Regions from separate parts of the Parabacteroides leei genome, predicted to be linked through region 1. Evidence: riboswitches for the same ligand, from Rfam matches in the RefSeq annotation. Region 1 holds a riboswitch; each other region holds the start of a gene.

Evidence for each region. Region 1 has a riboswitch for cobalamin ahead of M1P97_RS06075 (sirohydrochlorin cobaltochelatase). Riboswitches for the same ligand answer to the same signal wherever they lie in the genome.
Region 2: another riboswitch for cobalamin. It lies ahead of M1P97_RS05550 (TonB-dependent receptor); the one in region 1 lies ahead of M1P97_RS06075 (sirohydrochlorin cobaltochelatase).
Region 3: another riboswitch for cobalamin. It lies ahead of M1P97_RS16005 (cysteine-rich CWC family protein); the one in region 1 lies ahead of M1P97_RS06075 (sirohydrochlorin cobaltochelatase).

Annotation. Positions count from the first base shown of each region.
Region 1 covers NZ_JAMBQG010000003.1:90,148-98,238, reverse strand. The annotation lists gene M1P97_RS06080 (TonB-dependent receptor) at 1-1,760, opposite strand, end outside; gene M1P97_RS06075 (sirohydrochlorin cobaltochelatase) at 1,851-2,765, opposite strand; cobalamin riboswitch at 2,888-3,082, opposite strand; gene aspT (aspartate-alanine antiporter) at 3,225-4,925, shown strand; gene M1P97_RS06065 (bifunctional aspartate transaminase/aspartate 4-decarboxylase) at 4,962-6,617, shown strand; gene M1P97_RS06060 (aconitate hydratase) at 6,912-8,091, shown strand, end outside.
Region 2 covers NZ_JAMBQG010000002.1:462,619-470,709, reverse strand. The annotation lists gene M1P97_RS05560 (M64 family metallopeptidase) at 1-966, shown strand, start outside; gene M1P97_RS05555 (hypothetical protein) at 1,050-2,324, opposite strand; gene M1P97_RS05550 (TonB-dependent receptor) at 2,343-4,694, opposite strand; cobalamin riboswitch at 4,827-5,029, opposite strand; gene M1P97_RS05545 (O-acetylhomoserine aminocarboxypropyltransferase/cysteine synthase family protein) at 5,149-6,429, shown strand; gene M1P97_RS05540 (DUF6383 domain-containing protein) at 6,749-8,091, opposite strand, start outside.
Region 3 covers NZ_JAMBQG010000011.1:89,961-98,051, reverse strand. The annotation lists gene dinD (DNA damage-inducible protein D) at 1-618, opposite strand, end outside; gene M1P97_RS16020 (helix-turn-helix domain-containing protein) at 817-1,734, shown strand; gene nrdG (anaerobic ribonucleoside-triphosphate reductase activating protein) at 1,880-2,380, opposite strand; gene M1P97_RS16010 (anaerobic ribonucleoside triphosphate reductase) at 2,406-4,613, opposite strand; cobalamin riboswitch at 4,898-5,096, shown strand; partial or broken gene M1P97_RS16005 (cysteine-rich CWC family protein) at 5,156-5,296, shown strand; partial or broken gene M1P97_RS16000 (acyl-CoA carboxylase) at 5,348-5,434, shown strand; gene M1P97_RS15995 (aspartate-alanine antiporter-like transporter) at 5,458-6,363, shown strand; gene M1P97_RS15990 (F0F1 ATP synthase subunit gamma) at 6,475-7,329, opposite strand; gene atpA (F0F1 ATP synthase subunit alpha) at 7,346-8,091, opposite strand, start outside.

The sequences.
Region 1 (8,091 bases):
GCTTCCAACCATTTGCTTAGAGTATATTTTACACCTGCTTCAGCCTGGTAGCCGCTTTCCGGTTTGAATATTTCTTCATTATTTTTAGGGTAGTAACGGGCACCGTCAGTGTCGATATACATTACATTTGCGCTATAAAATGTACGGATCGGTTTGAAGAATGTAGCGAATGAAGCATAGATGGAAGTATTCGGATGTGGAAGATAAACTGCACCGAGACGATAAGTGAATGAGGCATTGTGCAAACGATTATAGGCTGTACGATCGGCATCGTCGTATTCGCGTTTACCTGTCGGGGTCGGAGCATTCGCCTGAAGATAACGGAAGAAATCTCCACGTAGGGCAACCAGTGCTTTCCAATGTTCGTTAATGTCTAACATATCTTGCAGATAGATACTATTGGAATAGTTGTGTGACGGGATAGCTTTCGACATTTTGCTGGTCATATATCCCATGCTATGCGGGTCGTATACCGATACATGCGAATAAAGACCTGGCCCTTGTACATCATTGCCTAGCTTATATCCTGTATAGCTTACGCGGTTCAATAGAGAAAAGGAATAACCGCCTACGAAATTATGAGTTACTTCTCCTGTATTCAATTTACCACTTAATTCCAGGCTGTTACTAATTGTCTTCGAGATGTGTGAGAAGCGGAGTGGGAAAGACAAATATACCGTGTCTAAACAGATATACTGCTTCTTTCCGTCTTTAACGTAATAATGATCATAAATCGGGTCTTCACTTTCCAGATAATCCAATGCTTCCGTTCCGAAGTAGTTGATATCATCGTTATAATAGGCCAGTTTATCGATCAGTTTGAAACCATTATCGAACATATGTGTATATTGTGCTGTCACGTTCCATGCATGGTTTTTCATGAAATCCGATTCATTGTTGTAACGGGCTTCACGATTCAACCCCGGCAACTGTTCCTGTGCACTCAGGTATTTTTTACCTGTTTGAGTATTGAAAATGTCGGCAGGCATCAAATCGGGTAGACCTATTTCTGTATTATAGAAGTCACGGTTGAAAGCTCCACGAACATCCAGCTCATCTTTTTCTGTCAGCTTGGCATTTAATGCCAGATAGCCGGAGAAGCGTTTGGTTTGATTATCTCGCCAACCATCCTGATCCGAAAAGTTCACATTAGCGTAATAGTTTACCGGACCAATCAGGTGACCACCCATTCCTACGGTTGCCTGCTTATTATCATAACTGCCGTAGCTTACACGTGCATTGACCGTTTGTTCGGCTTTCGGAGAAATGCGTACGACATTCAATATACCACCGACAGCTGAGTGACCATATAACACGGAGGCCGGACCTTTTAATAATTCGATCGATTCGACAGCGGAAAGATCGGGGAAAGGATAAGAGTTGTTGATGGCGGAACGTTCATCGCGAACGCCGTCAATCATCATTACCGAATGGTCGAAACCACGTACCGATAACTGTTGGAATGATCCGTAACTGGTTTGCATACGTACACCAGGCATAAAACGTACTGCTTCCTGTATATCGCGGATACCACGAAGTTCCAGGCTACTACCGGATACTCGGTTTACGGATATCGGTAAATATTTCATAGGAACATTTAGCTTTGTAACCTGCGGGATATTTCTTTTGGCTGTTTGTACAACTACTTCCTGGATGCTGAATGTAGTATCGGAAAAATTTGTGTACTCTTTCTTTTCTTGTGCCTGTATTGCGTGTATACACAGGGCTGATAACGGTAGTAATATTAATATTTTCTTCATATGAATATTGAATAATAAATGTAATTGGGCGTGTAAGATCCTTTCGAAAGAAATATATGCTTCTTTCGAAAGGATGTAGGGTATAGTCTTTTAATCTTTTGCTGCAGCGTACTTTTTTTTCTTATCCATAATATTTATCATCTTGTGTTTGGCGGCAAACTTGGCATGATCGATAAATATATTCTGGATTTCCGGATTTTGTCCTAATCCCTGCATAAATACGGAAACCTGGTAACCTTTCCCTTCCAGTTCCTCTTTCATGTCGACTGCGATATCGTTGTTCGCATGGTCGCCGGCAACGAACATGAAAGGCATTAATAGTACTTTCTTTGTTTTGCCTGCTTCAAGTTTGGCAACCATATCATCGAAAGAAGGATAACCTTCAACTGTTGTCACATAATAATCGTTGTAACCCTTCGAATGCAACATATAATCCATCATCGCATACTGAGCTGTCGCAGGTGTGTATGTGCCATGTCCTACAAGGACGGTTGCCCCTTCTTTCGCCCCGTTCTTTGTGATGGCTATTATTACATCCTCAAAATCGTGAGGCGTATAAAGCAACGGGTTGCCGATACGTATGTCTTTGAAATCCTTTTCCAAGGGTGCAATGTCTTTGCGAAGCGATTCCATTTCCACTCCTTCGATAATGTTGGTTGACTGGATAAGGATATGGGTATATCCGTCGGCTTTCAGTTTTTCCAGTGCTTCCATAGGATTCAGTTTTTCGATACCGCGTGCTTTCAGGCGACGTGCGACAATGCGGGAGGTGTAAGCTTCGCGTACTTCCATGCCTTTAAAGGCTTCCTTTGCTTTCAGGTTGATCGCGTCGATAGTAAGCGCACGGGTGTTGTCATACGTGGTACCGAAATGTACCATTAATAAGGCGGCTTTGTCACCCGGTTGCATGGAGGCCAGCATGTCGGATGCCTCGAAGTTCTCGCCATCGTGTGCCCAGCACATAGGTGCGAGCATACAAGCAATAAGTAATAGTAAATGTTTCATATAATGTAAATTAAAAGATAGCCTACGAATACGACAAGCCCTAATACCGGTAGCCGGTAAACATTTTTTTATGAAAAGAGATTGTCCGTATGTTCTTATCATCCTCCTGACCCCGGGAAGATACGATATAAAAAACCTTGGCAGGTTTCCTGACTTGCCCGGAAAGCGACCTTCCCGTCCTTATGCCGGACAGTGGTGTAAGAATGCTTTCCTTCGGAATGGGCTTTACAGTAGCGGGCACTGTTCCGGATTTTCACCGGATTCCCTTTTATACGATAACCGGAAGTTACCGTATCACCAAAGCGGTGACAAAGATAGAAATTTATTTAAAATAAGAGGGATTTTATACTATCTTAATTGATTCTGTCGGAACAACTGCCTTACGGCTTCTGTTTCATTACCACAAGTAAAAACCGGACATAAAATGTCTATTTAGTATTAACGCCAAACAGTTTATATATGGAGTGGTTTGCAGATTTACTCAAACACTATCCGGAACTGGCCATTTTCCTGACGCTGGCTTTCGGCTTCTGGATCGGTAAGTTCAAGATAGGAAAATTTTCGTTGGGAACCGTCACCAGTGTCTTGCTGGTCGGAGTAATAATCGGACAGTTACATATTGATATCGGAGCACCTATCAAGTCGGTATTTTTTCTTTTATTTCTTTTTGCCGTGGGCTACAGTGTAGGCCCGCAGTTCTTTCGCGGACTGAAGAAAGAGGGACTTCCTCAGGTCCTTTTTGCCGTACTGATGTGTCTGTTCTGTCTGTTTGTCCCTTTCCTATTGGCAAAGTTGATGGGATACAATGCAGGTGAAGCTGCCGGGCTATTGGCCGGTTCGCAGACGATCTCTGCTGTATTGGGCGTAGCAGAAGATACGATCAACCAGGGAGGACTGAGCGCCGCCGACAAGGCTTCGATGATAAACGTGATGCCTGTGGCTTATGCCGTTTCTTATATTTTCGGTACGGCCGGCTCTGCTTGGATCATGAGTGATGTCGCTCCCCGTTTCCTCGGAGGACTGGCTTCCGTAAAGAAAGCCTGTAAAGAATTAGAGTCGAAGATGGGAACTGACGACGAGAGCGAACAACCCGGTTTTATGCCTGCTGCCCGTCCGATTACTTTTCGTGCCTATAAGATAAATAACGATTGGTTCGGAGCTGGCAAGACGGTGCAGGAACTGGAAGATTATCTGGAAGGGCAGGGACGGCGTTTGTTCGTCGAACGTGTCCGTATCAACGGTATTGTATATGAGGTGAAGCCTGATCTGATGCTTATGAAAGGAAACGAGGTCGTATTGAGCGGTCGTCGTGAGTTTGTGATCGGGGAAGAAGACTGGATCGGAGACGAGGTGAACGATATCGAATTACTGGATTTCCCGGCAGAGACATTGCCGGTCCTGATATCACGCAAGAAATTCGTTGGGATGACCGTAGCCCGGCTCCGTAAGGAAAAGGTGATGCATGGTGTCAGTATCAAAAGTATCAAACGTGCAGGTATCAGTATACCGGTATTGGCAGCGACTAAGATCGATCCGGGTGATATGCTCGAGTTAGTCGGCACCAAGATGGAGGTGAATGAAGCGGCTGCCACATTGGGCTATGCAGATCGTCCGACGAACCAGACGGATATGGTCTTTGTCGGATTGGGTATCTTTATCGGTGGCGTGATCGGTTCGCTGGCATTGCATTTCGGAGATATTCCGGTCAGCTTGAGTACAAGCGGTGGAGCACTGATTGCCGGACTGGTGTTCGGGTGGCTTCGTTCCAAACATCCTACTTTCGGCCGTATCCCGGAACCATCACTCTGGGTATTGAATAATGTCGGGCTGAATATGTTTATCGCAGTTGTCGGCATTACGGCCGGGCCGAGTTTTGTGACCGGCTTTAAGGAAGTAGGCGTGAGCCTGTTTGTGATCGGTGCACTGGCAACGGCCATCCCGCTGATAGCAGGTGTCCTGATGGGACGTTACCTCTTTAAGTTCCACCCGGCTATCACATTGGGTTGTACTTCCGGTGCACGAACGACAACCGCCGCCCTCGGTGCCGTGGAAGATGCGGTGGAGAGCCAGACACCGGCCCTAGGTTATACTGTTACATACGCTGTCGGCAATACTCTGTTGATTATCTGGGGAGTCGTGATTGTCTTATTGATGAATTGACAATTTGAAATTTATAAATCATATAATAATGTATATATGGAAGAAAGAGTAATTACCCGTGAATACGAAAAGAAGATGTCGGAGATCAGCCCCTTCGAATTGAAGAACATCCTGATCGATCTCGCTGACGAGAGTGCCCGTAAAAGCACTCATATCATGTTGAATGCCGGACGAGGTAACCCGAATTGGATCGCAACGACACCTCGTGAAGCCTTCTTTCTGCTTGGCCAGTTCGGAATGGAAGAATGCCGTCGCGGAACCAAGTTGGAAGACGGTATGGTCGGTTTGGCCGGTGTGCCGGAGAAAAAGCGCATTGCTGTCCGTTTCAAGGAATTTCTGGATAAACATGAAGAAACACCCGGTTCCCGCCTGTTAAGAGATACTTACGAATATATGGTCCGTGAAAAGGGTGTCGATGAAAACGACCTCGTACATGAATGGACCGAAGGGGTGATCGGTGATCAATACCCGGTCCCGGACCGTATCCTGAAATATACGGAAGTGTTGGTAGAAGACTATCTGAAGCTGGCACTTTGCAATAACCATCCGCCCAAAGGTAAGTTCGACCTTTTTGCAACAGAAGGCGGGACAGCCGCCATGTGTTATATCTTCGACTCCCTGCAACAGAACTTCCTGTTGAATCAAGGCGATAAGATCGTCCTGTTTGCTCCGGTCTTTACTCCCTATATCGAAATACCCGAACAGGCGCGTTACTTGTTCGATGTGATCGAGATCCACGCTTTAAAAATGACTGGCGACGGATATCATACCTGGCAATATCAGGAAAAAGACCTTGATGTACTGAAAGATCCTTCGGTCAAGGCCGCCTTTATCGTTAACCCGAGTAACCCGCCATCTTATGCATTGACAGAAGGCCTGACAGAACGTATCGTCGATATCGTCACCAATTTTAATCCGAACCTGATGATTATAACCGATGATGTGTATGCTACTTTTGTCCCGGGCTTCCGCTCTTTAATGTCGGTATTGCCGGATAACACGTTATGTGTATACTCTTTCTCCAAATATTTTGGAGCGACCGGTTGGCGCCTGGCAGTGGTGGCTTTGCACGAAGACAATATCTATGACCGGATGATTGCCGATCTGCCGGACGATAAAAAAGTGGCATTGAATAAACGTTACGACAGTATCATGATCGATCCGTCAACAATGAAATTTATCGACCGAATGGTAGCCGACAGCCGCCAGGTCGCATTGAATCATACGGCCGGTCTTTCCCTGCCACAGCAGACTCAGATGGCTTTGTTTTCCGCTTTCTCCCTGTTGGATGCGGAAAATCTCTATCAGTCGAGAATGATCGAGATCATACACGAACGCCTGCATACACTTTGGGAAAGCACAGGTTTTACCTTGTTGGACGACCCGCTTCGTGCCGGCTATTACAGTGAAATAGATATGGAAGTCTGGGCAAAGAAATTCTACGGAGACGAGTTTGTGGAATATCTGAAAGCCAATTATGAACCTGTCGATGTGGTGTTCCGCCTGGCACAGGAAACGGCTCTGGTTCTACTGAATGGCGGTGGCTTCGATGCCCCCGAATGGTCTGTTCGTGCTTCCCTGGCTAATCTGAAAACAGAAGATTATGTCAGGATCGGAGAGGGGATAGCCTCTATTCTTCATAGCTATGCCGAAAAATGGAAGGAGTCGGAAGGAAATAAAATCAATCATTAAATAAACAGCGATTATTGCTGAACAAAATGAGTTCGCCTTGCGTTCTATTAATAAATGTAGAATGTAAGGCGAACTTTCTTTATATAATAGAGACTGACTTTTATAATAGATACTCTCTATTGAACCATAGAAATTATTGAATGAAACGTATTCTGATATAATATATATTTGTTAAGAATTAAATCAGACAGGTAAAAGTTTTATGATGTCTTATATATTACATTCCATCCGATGACAAGTCGGTATATTGCGTGAAAAACATTCTGATAAACAAACAACTAATAAGATTACGATATGGTGTACGACATTGAAATGCTGAGAAGCTTCTATTCAAGTTTTCCGAAACGGGTGGATATAGCCCGTGAAAAGATTGGCCGCCCGATGACATTGGCCGAAAAAATCTTATATGCTCATTTATATGATGAAGATGCACTGCGCCTGTTCAGACGTGGCGACGATTATGTGAATTTCCGTCCCGACCGTGTGGCGATGCAGGATGCAACAGCCCAGATGGCTTTACTGCAATTTATGAATGCAGGGAAAGATAAATCGGCTGTTCCGGCAACCGTCCACTGCGATCACCTGATCCAGGCGAATATCGGAGCGAAAGCGGATATTGAAACGGCTACCAAAGGAAACAGCGAAGTATATGATTTCCTCAAATCCGTATCCGATAAGTTCGGTATCGGTTTTTGGAAACCGGGAGCCGGAATTATCCACCAGGTGGTATTGGAAAACTATGCTTTCCCCGGTGGAATGATGGTCGGTACCGACTCTCACACGCCGAATGCCGGTGGCCTCGGAATGGTGGCTATCGGAGTTGGAGGTGCCGATGCTGTCGATGTAATGACCGGAATGGAATGGGAATTGAAGATGCCGAAATTGATCGGTGTCAAATTGACCGGACGCCTGAGTGGCTGGGCTTCTCCTAAGGATGTGATCTTGAAGTTGGCCGGTATCCTGACCGTAAAAGGAGGGACAAATGCCATCATAGAATATTTCGGTGACGGTGCTTCTTCTATCTCTGCAACCGGGAAAGCTACTATTTGTAATATGGGTGCTGAAGTAGGAGCTACTACATCCCTGTTCCCGTACGACCTGAATATGGCGACTTACCTGCGTGCTACCGGACGTGATACGGTTGCCGCTTGGGCCGATGCTATTCAGGATTATCTGGAAGCAGATATGGAAGTGAGAGCGCAGCCGGACGAATATTACGACCGGGTGATCGTGATCAACCTGTCTGAACTCGAACCGCATATCAACGGTCCGTTTACTCCGGATGCTGCAACGCCTATCTCTGAATTTGCAGCTAAAGTAAAAGCTAACGGTTATCCCCGTAAGATGGAAGTGGGCCTGATCGGTTCGTGTACGAACTCGTCCTATCAGGACTTGAGCCGTGCCGTTTCTATCGCCCGTCAGGCTTTTGAAGATAAGATTCCTGTTGCCGCTCCGCTGATCATCAATCCGGGAT
Region 2 (8,091 bases), on a different contig from region 1:
TATTACGCAGATGGTGAATATGTACGTTTGCAGACGGCATCAGCCGGTAAAGGCGTAAATGTAGCAATTATGGGAGATGGATTCACCAAAGCAGACTTGTTGAAAGACGGACGATATGAGAATTTGGCAAACCAAACGATGGAACATTTTTTCAACATAGAGCCCTATAAATCAAACCGAAAATATTTTAATGTTTATATGATCTTTGCTCAATCGGAAGAAGCCGGCGTAAACGGAGAGATACCGGGTATTACGATCAATAACCGCTTCGGATCGATATATGGAGAAGGCACTAATATTGATTGGAGCGATAGCATTTGCGAAGTTTATCTAAATTTGATCCCGGAATTAAGAGATGTCGTAGAAATGACCACGATCCTCTTCCTGAACAGCAGTAAATATGCCGGAACAGCCCGTCTCTATTCAAGCGGATTTTGTATTGCAGCCTGTCCAATCAGTAAAGAGGCACCTCCTTATGATTTTGAAGGATTAGTGCATCACGAAGCGGGAGGACACGCTTTCGGACTTTTAGCAGATGAATATATTTATGGAGGTGAAGCTTCAGAAGATGTAAAGGCCGAAGTGTTCCTTTGGCAAAAATTCGGTTGTTATCGGAATATCTCTTTGACAAATGATTTATCCCGGGTTCCCTGGAGTGATTTTATAGGAAAAGAAAAGTATACTTATGTAGGAGCTTATGAAGGTGCTTTTCTTTATCAATCAGGAATTTGGCGTCCTGAAAAGATCAGCTGTATGGATATTAACATTCCATATTACAATGCTCCCAGCCGCTGGGCGATTGTTGACAGAATCAGGAGGCTTGCAGGAGAACCATATACGTTTGAAGACTTTATGCAGTCTGATAATGTAGCTCCCTGGACTGAGACAAAAACAAAATCTCAAAAGTCATATCCTCCGTTAGGGAAACCGGTATTGATAATGAGCAAAACCTCCGGAAGATTATAAGTCAAACTGAAGTGCCCCCAAAAGTTGGACTCAACCAAAGGAGTGCACTTCAATTTACATTTCGACTGGAACCTGAAAGGTTCTTATTCAGCATCTTCGTTATCAAGTACACGTATCTGCTCGAAGTAGTAGCCTTCTTTAATATCAGCACCCTTCTCTATATTGCCTGTCTTTATATCATAAATGTAGACACAAGGATTTGAACTTTCCGGATTAACACCGATATAAGCCTTACCATCAACCACTGCAGTACGCTGAGAGAAGCGGCCACCGCTGTACGGGAGATCCTGTCCATTGTATTTTACACGGCTGCTGGTTTTACTATTGAGGTCGATGATCGTATAATAATGGCTGTAACTATCAATTTCCATACCTAGTTCATCCTGACGTGCATATGCAAGAACTTTACCATCACCCAGATATTCGAGAGAAACAAGTTTTCCTGTATTAGTGAAAGCATCGTAACTAGGATCAAAATCTTTCTCACCGGCTTTGATACGAATCAGATGGCTCTTCTCCGTTCCATCTTCATTTTCGGAGAAACCTGCAAGATAAAGATTTCCACTCTCGTCAACCAGCGTACATTTCTGTAACAATTCACCATAAGCACTACCAACCATCTGATGAGCCATCGTATTACGTATATTACTTTCAACGGCCATTGTTTCAGCATTGATTACAGTTGTAAAGAAGAAAGGTGTTGTATCTCCACGTTTACTTTTCTTCCCCAAATAGAAATAAATAAGTTTATTATCGCTTTTACGATAGTTCAGAATACCTGAAGTAGAGAATAATTTATCTCCTTCAGGAAGAGGAATATCAAGAACGCCTTCCTTGATAATACTCATATCGGTCGCATTCAGTTTCGTCCAGATAATTTTATCTCCATCCCCGTTAGAAGCCATGATCACAAGCGTATTATCATCGATCCAGGCATGTGTATACTTACGGGTATCGTACGTATTTGTGCCGAATTTCTGCTCTTGAATAACATTGATCTTATTATTCGACAGCGTATACTTGGAAAAACGATCCCCCGATACAGGAACCTGATAGTAGTATTTCCCTTTGATAATACTTTCCAAAGACATAACACTATGAACTTCTGTTCCATCTCCTTCAAAACTGATCTTTTCCGAACCAGCCTTCAGAGAGTCGATGCTCTTGACAAGAGTTTGTACGTCACGTCCCATACCACCGTGTTTATCCAGAGCAATCCAGATGTCGAAGTGATAGGTTTGTGCTTCTGGAGCAGGCTCCGGTCCGGGAGTAGGCTCATCGTCGTCGGAACAAGCACTAAAAGACAAGGTAAGCAATGCCGTTAATAATACCCAAAATAGTAATTGAAACTTTTTCATTTGATAATCTTTAAATTATTAATTAATGAATAATCTGAATTTAGCGAAGAATGCACGACCGGGCTTCTGGAGTTTATAATTGTCATAAACCGTAGCGTCAAACAGGTTACTACATTCCAATGACACATTATAGCGTCTTTTCATCCATGAATAGCTCACATTAAGATTCGATACATTCTGAGTCGGTATACGCGACTTACTTTCAAGGGCTCCGTATGCTTCCCACGATAAGTAAAACCAGTGTATCCATTGCCAGGAATATCCGATGCGAAGATCATCTTCCTTCTGTGCCAGATCATGAAATGCATAGCTTACATCAGCATTGCTATACACCCAGGGACGGTTAGGTACACGGTTATTATAAGTAGCCGAAGGCTTACCGTCGGTTTTATATTTCTTTTGGTCACGTGCTTCATTATAACTACAGTTGACCATTATCTGAAAGCTATTTTTCCAATTGTAGCGCATCTCCCCTTCAATACCTTTCACATGTACAGCCGGAATATTCTCGTATTGCATCATACCTTCTTTTTCCGATACGGTTGCCTGAATATAATCGTCGACAAACCGAAGAAATCCGTTGACCTCATAATAGAAGGAATGACCGTAAGAAGGATACCAGTTACCAAAAAGACCCAGGTTTATATTATCACTGCTTTCGGGATGAAGGGCGAGATTCGGATAGATAGTCGTTCCGTTTCCAAGCAGCTCACGCGACAAAGGAAGGCGCACACTATGTTCATAAGAAACCTTTCCCGCCAGTACATCCCAAATGGTATAGCGCAGCCCCAAACCACCTCCCCAATAACTCTTCGAAAAATGTCCTTTGAGATTTTCCGAGCCGGTTATCCAGGCAAGATCGTTTTGTTCGATAGAGGTGGCATTGATATAATCTTTAATAAAAACGGTACTCTCCCATCTTCCGTCGAAAAAAGACTGATTATAAGTCAACCCGAGAATATGCTTGGTCAGCACATCATTGGTTGGCTCAAAAGTTTCGTCGACATCATCACGACGTTTATTTCCGGTACGGTTAAGCAGATAGTTCAAACTGACTGAATGATGCCGGTTGATCGCATAATCGACGCCTCCTCGAAAAATAGTCATAGGGCGGTTGTAATGACGTATGGAACGCCCACGGCCATTAAGCTCATTACGGGATGAAGGAGTAAAATCTCCGTTCCAATCATAGATACGATAAGCCGTATCGACAGTAAGCGATGCGTCCCAGGTATGGGAAAGCGATGCATTTGTATTAATTTTCTCAAACCGCTTTTGATAACGGGCTGATACATTCCATGCATCGGAATGACGCTCCGCATTACCGATCACCTTTGTCTGGATAGACCCTGTCTGTATTTCTTTATCTATTTTGGAATAAGACCCGGAAACAAAGAAAGCATCTGCCCACGCTTTATCGACAAAGCCGGCTTCCAATTGGCCCAACAAGGAAAAATAATCGTCATGGAACCGTTTACGGTTGACTTCAATATATTTACGGCTATCTTCATCCCATACCTCAACGCCTTTCATCTCATAATCGTTCTTCGAATAATTGACTCCGATAGTCGGCTTGATGATCAATCCGGTCTTCGGTTCTACGAATTGGGCATTCAGGTCAGTTCTATGCGTATGGAAAGAACCTGTACCATAAGAAACATCCAGGTAATTCTTTTTTTCCTGACTGGTAATAATATTGATAGCCCCCCCCAAAGCATCTGCTCCCAAGCTGGCAGGAACTACCCCTTTATATATTTCCACCCTGTCAATGATATTGACAGGAAGATTTGCCAGCGAGACACCGCTTCCTTTTGTATCCAAAGGCATCCCATCAATAAAGTAACGAACGGAATTTCCTGATAATCCATTGATAGACAAGTCGAAGTCTGAACCGACTCCACCCTCTTCCCGAATCTTAATACCGGTTGTACGGTTCACCATATCATTCAGATTCTTCAGAGTGTTGATCTGTGGTTTAACATCCAACGCATTGACTGCAAAAGCACTTTCTTTCACCTGTTGGGTTTTCGTTTTACCGTATACTTCAACCGAATTCAGGGTTATGGAGTTTTCTTCCATCGTGAAATTCATTGTCATATTTTTACGGATATCGACAACGGTCTTTATGGTGTTGTAACCTAACAGGGTAATTATAAGAGTGCGTTTGCCGGGGGTTACCGACAGTGAATAACGTCCCCGGTCGTCTGTATACGTTCCCGAAATCGTATTTTCTATAGCGACAGTAGCCAACGGAAGCGGTGTCCCATCCTTCTCTTTCACTTCGCCGGATAGAATCACTTTATTCTGTGCCGCCAGACTTACTGGAAACAAACAACTCAATAAAAGAAATACATGTATGAAACCTCTCATTTCACCAAATTCATTAATTGTTTTTTACATGCTTTCGATGAAAGAAACAATAGAACACATGAACAGGCAGAACCTCCGGTAAAGTAGATGAATGTTCTTTCTCATATGTTTTTAGCCTTATCTCCCGAAAGCTTTAAACTTCTTATCTTGGCAGGTCTTCTGACTTACTCCATCTTTGAGCGTCCTTCCCATTCATTGCGAACAGTGGATTGAGTCGTGCTCAAAGACTTTGGCGGAGCTTACAGCAGCGGGTCTGTTCAGGATTTACACCTGATTCCCTTTTCATCACTTTTCCGTGGAATTGGAAGCGTGACACCAAAATCGGGTACAAAGGTACACGATTATTTTGAAACAATAGTGTATTTTTTATAATTGATCAAAGATTTGTGTAAATAGAACGAACTATTCTTTACTTTTGTCTGCAGAATATAATTACATAGCAAACATAAAAAATATGAGCAATTCATTCAAGCCGGCAACTTTGTGTGTGCAAGGTGGCTGGCAACCGAAAAAGGGAGAACCGCGTGTGCTCCCTATCTATCAGAGTACTACATTCAAGTATGAAACCAGCGAACAGATGGCTAAATTGTTCGACTTGGAAGAGAGTGGTTATTTTTATACTCGTCTGCAGAATCCGACAAACGATGCCGTAGCATCCAAAATTGCTGCGTTGGAAGGTGGCGTTGCAGCCATGTTGACTTCATCGGGACAAGCTGCTAACTTCTTTGCCTGTTTCAATATTTGCGAAGCCGGCGATCATATTGTAAGTGCAACCGGTATCTATGGAGGTACATACAACTTGTTGTCCGTTACACTGAAAAAGCTGGGTATCGAATGTACTTTCATCGATCAGGATGCCAGCGAAGAAGAGATCAGTAAAGCTTTCCGCCCGAATACAAAGTTATTGTTCGGCGAAACGATCTCCAATCCGGGAGTAATGGTATTGGACATCGAAAAGTTTGCCCACATCGCCCACAAGCATGGTGTACCTTTGATTGTCGACAACACATTTGCCACACCAATCAACTGCCGTCCGTTCGAATGGGGTGCAGATATCGTAACACATTCTACTACCAAATACATGGACGGACACGCTACTGCAGTCGGTGGCTGTATCGTCGACAGCGGTAACTTCGACTGGGAAGCACATGCCGACAAATATCCGGGTCTTTGCCAGCCGGACGAATCTTATCACGGACTGACTTATACAAAGACATTCGGCAAAATGGCTTATATCACGAAAGCAACCAGCCAGCTGATGCGTGACCTGGGTTCTATCCAGTCTCCGCAGAATGCATTCCTGTTGAATTTGGGTCTGGAAACATTGCATTTACGTATGCCACAGCATTGTAAAAATGCATTAGCTGTTGCTAAATGGTTGCAGAACTGCGATAAGGTTGCTTGGGTGAACTATCCGGATCTGGAAGGGAATAAGTATTATGACCTGACAAAGAAATATCTCCCGAACGGTTCATGTGGCGTGTTGTCATTCGGTCTGAAGGGTGGACGTGATGTTTCTATCAAGTTTATGGATAGCCTGAAGCTGGCAGCTATTGTTACTCACGTAGCAGACGCCCGTACTTGTGTGCTTCACCCGGCAAGTCATACTCACCGTCAATTGACGGACGAACAGTTGAAGGAAGCCGGTATTGCTCCGGATCTGATCCGTTTCTCTGTCGGTATCGAAAGTGCGGACGATATCATTGCTGATATTGAGCAGGCTTTGAAGCAATAAGAATTATTAGTTCATATAAGATAACCGTATTATGTGAAAGATGCTTTCCGTCAGGAATCGTCTTCTATATAATACGGTTTTTCTATTTAACATAATAGACTCTGTTTCCTGGAGCTCTTTAAAAACAAAACCCCATCGATAATAAATATCGACGGGGTTGTTTTTTGTCCATTTCCTCACTTCACAGTGGTACTCATGGATGAACTTTATTTTATTTTTATTACTAAAATTGCGCTTCCAATCTGTTCACCTTCACAGGCTACTCACCCTTCCCCGAAGGGAAGAGTAGAGAAGCATTCATTTAATTATTATTTATTTCTTATTTAACGATTGCTTTAACAGCAGCTTCGCCTTCAACAGCTACTACAACTACACCAGCAGGAGCAGAGATTGTAGCATCGTCAGAAGAAAGAACTGTGTTAGCGATTGTCTGACCAAGAACGTTAGCGATAGTAACAGTCTTGTTAGCAGCACCCTTGATAGTAACTGTACCGTTACCAGCAATTACGCTAACAGTGTTAACACCAACTTCTTCAGTATCTGTAGCGATTTCATCGTTAGCAACGTGTTTAACATTGAAGATCAATGCATCGTCACCACCCGTTTTGATATCATCAAAGCTAGACTCAGCTTCATTAGACAATACTAAACAACCATTCTGCATCTTCAGCCAAGCAGCTTTCTTAGGAGCAATAACAGGTTCATTTGCGGCAGCCATTGATTCAAATAAGAAAGATCTGTCTGCTTCTACTTCGTTTGCAGCAACCTTAGTATCCATGAAACGCATTGACCAAGTTACTAGCTTGTGATTATCGTTATTCAGATAATGGATGTACTTTTTACCTACTGGCTGTTTTGCATCAGCAGCTTTTATTGCAGCAAAGTTTACTTTGTTATTAGCGATACCTGCAAATTCATCTTTCAGAATATACAATGTGTCTTGAACACGGATAGCATCAACAAAACCTGCACGAGTATAACCTTTCCATTTGTAATCATCACTATTTGTAGCATAAGCTGCAGAGTCTGCGAAGTTTACAAGATATTTACCTCTTTCAAATCCAGGAATTGCAGGGATTGCATGAACACAATGTTCTGCATCAGTAATATTACCATTTGCATCTACGTGAGGTCCAGCTTCAGGACAAGGTTGTCCAGGAATAGCTGCCTGATCGCGACGTTCGATAGAAATCAAATATTGAGGTTTAATATAACCCTGACCACGATTTACCCAAGCAGTATCAACAACGAATGACAATCCTGAAGGAGCTTTATCACTTGTATAAATACCTAAGAAATCAATACCCTTAACAATGAAATTATCATTGCCTTCAATCTGAAGATATTCATTACGATAATTTTCATAGAATCTTAATGTGTCAGTAGCATCACCTGCATTACCTTCAAGTTTTGCAGAATTAAAGCGTCTGTAAAGAGGCGTATTATCCTGGTCTATTGCAAAAGAAGATGTTCTTGATTCGGCCAAAACCTGTACTTTCAAAGTAGCTGCCAGATCATCATCAGTTACACCTGCTTTGTGTGTACCAACTGCATTATCATTAGCCTTTACAATTGCATAATAATCAGCAGCATCAACATGATTGTTTTCTTTGAAGTAGAAACTGTCAACCGGAGCAGTAAATGCACCAATTGCATATTTCT
Region 3 (8,091 bases), on a different contig from region 1:
TGCAAAGTCCTTAGCTTTTATACTGATTGTAGGCAGAAAATCTGCAAGAGGGCGGCTGTCGGGTACTCCTAATTTGCGTTTGAGTAGTTTGGTATCGATACGAAACAACGCTTTATCCCCTTTGGAACGTATGGTGGCAAAGCCTTTGCTGTCTATGCCTCTTTCGTATAAAACGCCGGAAAGTAGCTTTTCTGTTTCGGCTAGTTTGGTGCGTGCATTGATGCGTTCATAGTCTAATAGGCGTTGTTCTATAAGCTCTGCGCGTCTGGTCTGTACGGCAAAATAGTTTTGTGCAAAAGCTATTTCAGGCTTCCGGGGATCGCCATTTTGCGCAATTAAGTAGCATGCGTAGCGGGTGAGTAGAGTGTTATCTACTTCTCTTTCAGCACCTTTGGCTAGGCTGATCATTTTGCGGACGTCCGCAAAATGATAGGTTGTATCTTCGCCTGCATTTTTACATGCTATTCTGGCTTTTTCTATGGCTGGTAGGAAGTTACGCCATTGGGAATATCCTAATAAGGGATATAATTCTCTTGCACTCCAACACTCTACTCCATTGTAATCACAAACAATACTCTCAAATTGAGTAAATAACTCTTTAATTTCTTCTGTTTTCATAGTCTCCGTTTTTATTAAATTGTTACAAATATAAAAATAGATATTGAATAAAGCATGTATTTCTATATAATTATTTCTTATCGGTTGATTAATATGTTGTGCGATCATTTTGCGGACGTCCGCAAAATGGTTGTATAAAACCAATCCGGAGCTGCTTTCGGATATATTTTTTATCTTTGCAGCCTTATGAAAATGGATATGGAAGAATCTTTTTTACAGCTAAGTATTGCGGACTTGCTTCGTTTTAAAATGAATCTGAAGTCCTATCAGGATAAATTGGTTATTGTGAGAATGGATGGTAACAATCACAGGAATCCGGGATTCAAAGAAGATGTTTCTATTCGCCTGGATGCCTTTTCCATCTTTCTGGTTCGGCAAGGAGACATAGAGATTACCATAGATGATTTTACCTATCATTTATCTGATAATCTGTTGTTGAATATAATGGATATGCACTCGGTAAAGAACTTCCGTGTTTCTTCTGATTTCAAAGGCTATCATCTGATCATCGATCGTAATCTGTTTTCCGAGATCATGTTAAACAGCCGTCGTATGCCTGCTGCTTATATCGCTTCCCTGCATAGTCGTCCTATCCAACATCTGAACGAAGAGGAAGGTCTTTTATTAGAAAATTGCCTCTGCCGTATCGAGCGGAATATCGACCGTACGGAACATGCATGGCAACGCGATATCATCCTGAACGAACTCCGTGGCTTTTTACTGGAGATGAATAACATCGTCTATCAGGCAAACCGCCATAAAGTAAATCCGAATCCACCGGCAAAAGATGTATTGCTTTTCCTGTTTATCCAGTTGCTGAACAAACATTGCCGGACAGAACATACTGTTTCTTTTTATGCCGGCGAATTGTGCATTACCCCCGAATACCTGTCGCGTATAATGAAAAGTTTCAGTGGAAGGACTGTCAACCAATGGATCAGTGAGGCTTTGATGCGCGAAGCCGAGATACTTTTGCGGAATCCGGATTTGTCCATTCAGCAAATAGCCGACATGCTGAATTTTTCCGATCAGTCATCCTTCGGAAAATTCTTTAAGAAACACAGGGGGGTATCGCCTATATTATTCAAACGTAAGTTTGCCACAGGGAAGGAATAAACTTTTTCTTTAGATTTTATCATGAAGTGCACCGGTCTTTCCGAAGAAGAAATCAATAATTTGTAAGATTTTTTCATATAAATATATCAGGGCTATCGTTTTGAATGATAGCCCTTTTTGTGAGTGAAAATATCCTTTTATGATTTCAGATAAACGGATTATAATTGTAGAAAACCACTTTCTTTTCTTTCAGTGATTTCTTTACGTCGATCAACCGTTGGTTGCTGCTACCACGGAATAATAAACTTTCATCGTGCAAAGCCTGTTTGAATTTCCCGTCCACCAGTACATCAATGTATTGAAGCAAGGCTGCCTGTTTCGGGTTTTCCAATAGTTTTTCAAACTTATACCCGGTGTAGCACCAGATATTTTTCCGGCTTTTCGCTTTGATGGCGCGTGCCAGTTCGGTAAATCCTTCCGGCTGGAACATCGGATCGCCGCCACTGAATGTGACATCGGCAAATTCGTCGGCCAGTACCTTTTCCAATATTTCTTCTGTAGGAACCGGTTTACCTTTCTTTATATCCCACGATTCCGGATTGTGGCAACCCGGGCATTCGTTCGGGCATCCCGCTGCATAGATAGCGGTCCGGAAGCCCGGACCGTCTACGGTTGTGTCTTCTATAATGTCGATAATCGAAAGCATAGCTTAAGAATATTCAATTATTTTTTTAGTTATGAATAATACGGTCATTCAATTCTGATAATTTAGCATTGTTCCAACGGTCGGTTGTTCCTACCAGATAACCGGTGATACGTTGCAGTTTGTCCAGATGCTGGCTGCCGCATTTCGGACATGTGTCGATATGAGCATCAGCGTTTTCAAAACCACAGTCAAGGCAACGGTTGCGGTTGTGGTTTACCGAACCGTAACCGATATTATATTTGTCCATCATATCGACTACCTTCATGATTACTTCCGGGTTGTGAGTCGCGTCGCCGTCTATTTCGACATAGAAGATATGACCACCACCGGTTAATGCATGGTAAGGTGCTTCCACTTCTGCCTTATGACGGGCACTGCATTTATAATATACCGGAACATGGTTGGAGTTGGTATAATAGTCGCGGTCGGTAATACCGGGAAGTGAGCCGAATTTCTTGCGATCTCTTCCGGTGAATTTGCCGGAAAGGCCTTCTGCCGGAGTTGCCAATACGCTATAATTATGTTGATATTGTTCGGAGAACTGATTGACACGGTCGCGCATATACGTTACGATTTTCAGGCCTAATTCCTGGGAAGCTGCATCTTCACCATGATGTTTGCCGGTAAGCGCAACCAAACATTCTGCCAATCCGATAAATCCGATACCCAGTGTACCCTGGTTGATAACAGAGGCGATCGTGTCGGTGGGTTTCAGTTTCTCGCTACCCAACCAAAGTGAAGACATCAATAGCGGGAACTGTTTGGCATAAGCCGTTTTCTGGAATTCCATACGTTCGTGAAGCTGTCGGGCGGTCACTTCCAACATATCATCCAGTTTCGCAAAGAAACGAGCAATACGAACTTCCTTATCTTCGATATCCATGCATTCGATAGCCAGGCGTACGATATTGATGGTTGAGAAGGATAGGTTTCCGCGTCCGATAGAAGTCTTCGGTCCGAAACGGTTCTCGAATACGCGGGTACGGCATCCCATAGTGGCTACCTCGTACATATAACGTTGTGGGTCGTCTGCTTTCCAATCTTCGTGCTGGTTGAATGTGGCATCCAGGTTGAGGAAGTTAGGGAAGAAGCGACGGGCAGAAACTTTGCAGGCCAGCGTATACAGGTCGTAGTTACGATCTTCCGGCAGATAACTTACGCCACGTTTCTTTTTCCATATCTGGATCGGGAAGATAGCCGTTTCGCCGTTGCCGACGCCACGGTAGGTACTTTTCAGTATTTCGCGGATGATGCAACGTCCTTCGGCCGAAGTGTCTGTCCCGTAGTTGATAGAGCTGAATACCACCTGGTTGCCACCACGTGAGTGAATGGTGTTCATATTATGGATAAAGGCTTCCATCGACTGGTGTACACGGCTGGTCGTTTTATTGATAGCATGCTGTATGATCCGCTGGTCGCCTGTCAGGCCGTCTAACGGAGTATTTACGTAATCATCAACTTCTATCTGGTAGAGATGCGAATAATCGGCTCCGTTCAACTCTTCCAGTGTTTTAATCTCTTCGATAAAACTGTTGCGTACATAAGGAGCCAGATAGAAGTCGAAAGCCGGGATTGCCTGTCCGCCGTGCATTTCGTTCTGAGCTGTCTCCAGTGAGATACATCCCAGGATACTGGCTGTTTCGATACGTTTAGCCGGGCGCGATTCGCCATGTCCGGCAGAAAAACCATATTTAAGTATACGGTCTAACGGATGCTGTACGCAGGTCAGACTCTTGGTAGGGTAATAATCTTTATCATGAATGTGGAGGTAATTGTTGGAGATAGCTTCCTTTACCTCTTCGCTTAACAAATAGTCATCGACGAACGGTTTGGTCGTTTCGCTGGAGAACTTCATCATCATACCCGCAGGTGTGTCCGCGTTCATATTCGCATTCTCACGGGTGATATCGTTCGATTTGATATTGATAATCTCCAGGAACATGTCGCGCGTTTTCGCTTTACGGGCAATGCTGCGTTGGTTACGGTAAGCGATGTATTTTTGTGCTACGTCTTTACGGCTACTGTTCATCAGTTCCAGTTCGACTGCATCCTGAATCGCTTCCACTGTCATTTGTGGTTCTCCTTTGAATGAAATATGGTCTACGATCTGGCGAATCAGCTGCAAATCGTCTCCTATTTCAGTGTGTAACATGGCCTTTCTGATTGCCGTTACAATTTTTTCCTCATTAAATCCGACGATACGTCCATCCCGTTTAATAACTGTTTGTATCATGATAGCTCTATTGGTGTGTAATACTTTTTTTATGTTTGCAAAGGTATACTGTTACTATATACGGTGTTCTTTTTGGAAAACTTTTTGCTAGTTAATATTTGTCAACTATCTGGTAATCATATGTGTTGTTTTGAGAAATGGGAAACTTTGTAATTTAGATTGGTTATTTTGTTGTCCAAAAGTAAAATCTGTAATTCTATTTCGTTAGCTCTTATGTTTCAGAGGCTTTTACCGGAAGGCAAAAAAAATATATGAAAAAGGAGTATTTAATGAGTAATTTTTCTATACATTTGCATTGAAATGGTTCTGTGTTTTCGGTTCCGGAAATACAGATTAAAAGGGAATCGGGTGTAAATCCCGGACAGTCCCGCTGCTGTGAAGCTCCGTTCAACATTCTGAGAATTACTTATTGCCACTGACGTATGTCGGGAAGGTTTCAGGATGGGAGTCAGTCAGAAGACCTGCCGTTCGTTAAAGGTTCATATCCTCGTGGGTTAGGATACGAATTCGAAAAGATTATTTATTATAAAAGTTATTAGATCATGGAGAAAGATTGTCCGCGTTGTGGTGTCTCCTTTATCTGCCGGGTAGAAAATATTACTACCTGCCAATGTGCACCTGTGAATTTGGATGAGCTTCAACTGGCCTATGTGAAAATGCATTATCCGGGTTGTTTGTGCAATTCCTGCCTGAATGAAATAAAGAAATATTTTTATGCTTGCGAAGTGAATCCTCGTTACAAACTCATACAGGCATTGGAAATGCCTAAAAATAAAAGCCTGACTAATCCACCGAAAAAACATGGTAATATGCCGTTATAGAAAGAAATTAAAAATAAATTGTTATGAAGTGGATAAATGAGTTGTTATGGGGAGAGGGAATAGGACATTCCATCCTCTTATTATCGCTGGTGATTGCTGTCGGTATCCAGTTGGGAAAGATCAAGGTATTTGGTATCTCTCTGGGAATAACGTTGGTTTTGTTTGTCGGTATTTTACTGGGGCATTTCGGATTTACCATCAATCCCGCTGTTATCCACTTCTTTAAGGAGTTCGGATTGATCCTGTTTGTCTATTCGGTAGGTATGCAGGTAGGACCGGGGTTCTTTTCTTCCTTTAAGAAAGGGGGGATGACCTTGAACGGATTGGCTTGCGGAATTGTCTTTCTTGGTGTTATAACAGCATTAGCCATTCATTTTATAACGGACATTCCTATACCGACGATGGTTGGTATTTTGTCGGGAGCTATTCTGGGTAGTATTCCCTTCTCTATTCCGGGGATTCCGCAGCCAATCAAACTGGGTTTGGCCGGTGGCCCGTTGGTTGTTTCTATCCTGTTAAGCCGGTTCGGATACCGTTATAAATTGGTTACTTATACCACCCAGAGTGCTAACCTGATGTTGAGGGAGGTCGGCATAACCATGTTCCTTGCCTGTGTAGGTTTGAGTGCCGGGGATGGATTTGTGGATACGATCGTGAATAAAGGAGGTTTTGCCTGGATCGGTTACGGTTTCATCATCACGATGTTGCCTTTATTGATTATCGGACTGGTAGGACGGCATTTCTTTAAACTGAACTATTATACGTTGATGGGATTACTGGCCGGAAGTACGACCGATCCTCCTGCACTGGCTTATGCAAATGCTACGGCAGGAAATGATGCACCGGCTGTGGGGTATGCAACGGTTTATCCTTTGACTATGTTTTTACGCGTATTAACCGCGCAACTAATGATATTATTCTTCTATTAAATTTATAAAATTTGGTTGTTAGAATATTGTTCAATAATAATTTTAAAGCCAGAAGCTCCGCCGAAGTGATTTCGCCGGAGCTTCGTCCTTTATAGAGGTAATGAGGTTGTATTATCCCGCTCCTCCCATGATATCCAACAATTCGTTGGTGATGGCTTGCTGGCGGGTTTTATTATATTGGAGTGTCAGTTCCTGGATCAGGTCGTTCGCATTGTCGTTGGCCGTCTGCATGGCCAGCATACGGGCGGCATGTTCGGCTGTAACGGTGTCGAGCAATGTCGTATAGATATGTAAGTGAAGCACTTTCGGGAGCAACAAGGCCAACAAATGTTCGGATGACGGTTCGAGTATATAGTTGGCCGATGAATGTGCCGGATCTATTTCCGGCAGAGTGACCGGCAGGAATACCTTTTCGGTCAGTACCTGTTCCGCCATATTCTTGAAATGATGGTAGAGCAATTCTACCCGGTCTGCTTCTCCGGAAATATAAAGCGTCATCAGCGCAGATGCCAGCTTGCTGGCATCTGCGTAATTCAGCTTGTCTGCGATCAGCAGAAAACTGTCGTCTGTCTGATACCCTGCTTTGTGAAGTTCGTCGGCTATCTTTTTACCGACAGGATACAGGCGCACAGCGATACCATCCGCCTCATACCGGTGAAGGCGGGTAGACAGTTCCTTCCATACGTTGGCATTGAAAGCACCACACAGACCCGTATTGGACGAAAAGGCGACGATAGCAACCTGTTTTACCTCCCGTTGGGCGGTATAAGGTGAATTCAGTTCGCTTTCGGCTGCCAGGGTTCCGTTCAACAGGGCGCTCAGCTTACTTTCGTATGCAAGCATATGTTCGACAATCGTCTGCGTGTGATGTAGTTTGGCAGAAGATACCATCTTCATGGCTGAAGTGATCTTCTGCGTGTTCCTGATCGATGCAAGACGGATTTTTATCTCTTTCAGTGATGCCATAATTTAGTTTCTATATTCAACCAGCTTTGTATGCACCGCTTACCTGGCGGGCTGTTTCCTCCAGGATACGGCAGACGTCATCGTTTATCACACCCGATTTCAGTACGTCGAGTACGTCGTGCTGGTGGTTGGTGATTAATGTCTGCAGGTATGCGTTCTCGAAATCGTGAACATGCTCCAGCGGCACTTCCTTCAATAAACCTTTTGTTCCGCAATACAGGATCGCGATCTGTTGTTCGACAGGCATCGGGCTGTATTGGGGCTGGATCAATAGCTGGGTATTCTTTTGTCCTTTGTCGATGGTAAAAGCGGTAACAGTATCCATCTCGCCACCGAATTTGGTGAACGACTCGAGTTCGCGGAACTGTGCCTGGTCTATCTTTAAAGTACCGGCCACTTTCTTCATCGCTTTCAGCTGGGCGTTACCGCCTACACGGGATACCGAGATACCTACATTGATAGCCGGACGGTTTCCCTGGTTGAACAGGTCTGTTTCCAGGAATATCTGTCCGTCGGTGATGGAGATCACGTTGGTCGGGATATAAGCCGAGACGTCACCCGCCTGTGTTTCGATGATCGGCAGGGCAGTCAATGAACCGCCACCTTTCACGATCTCTTTCATGCTGTCCGGCAGGTCGTTCATCTCGCAAGCCACTTCCTGCTGGTTGATGATCTTCGCTGCACGTTCCAGCAAACGGGAGTGCAAGTAGAAGATATCACCCGGATAAGCCTCGCGACCGGAAGGACGGCGCAGGATCAGGG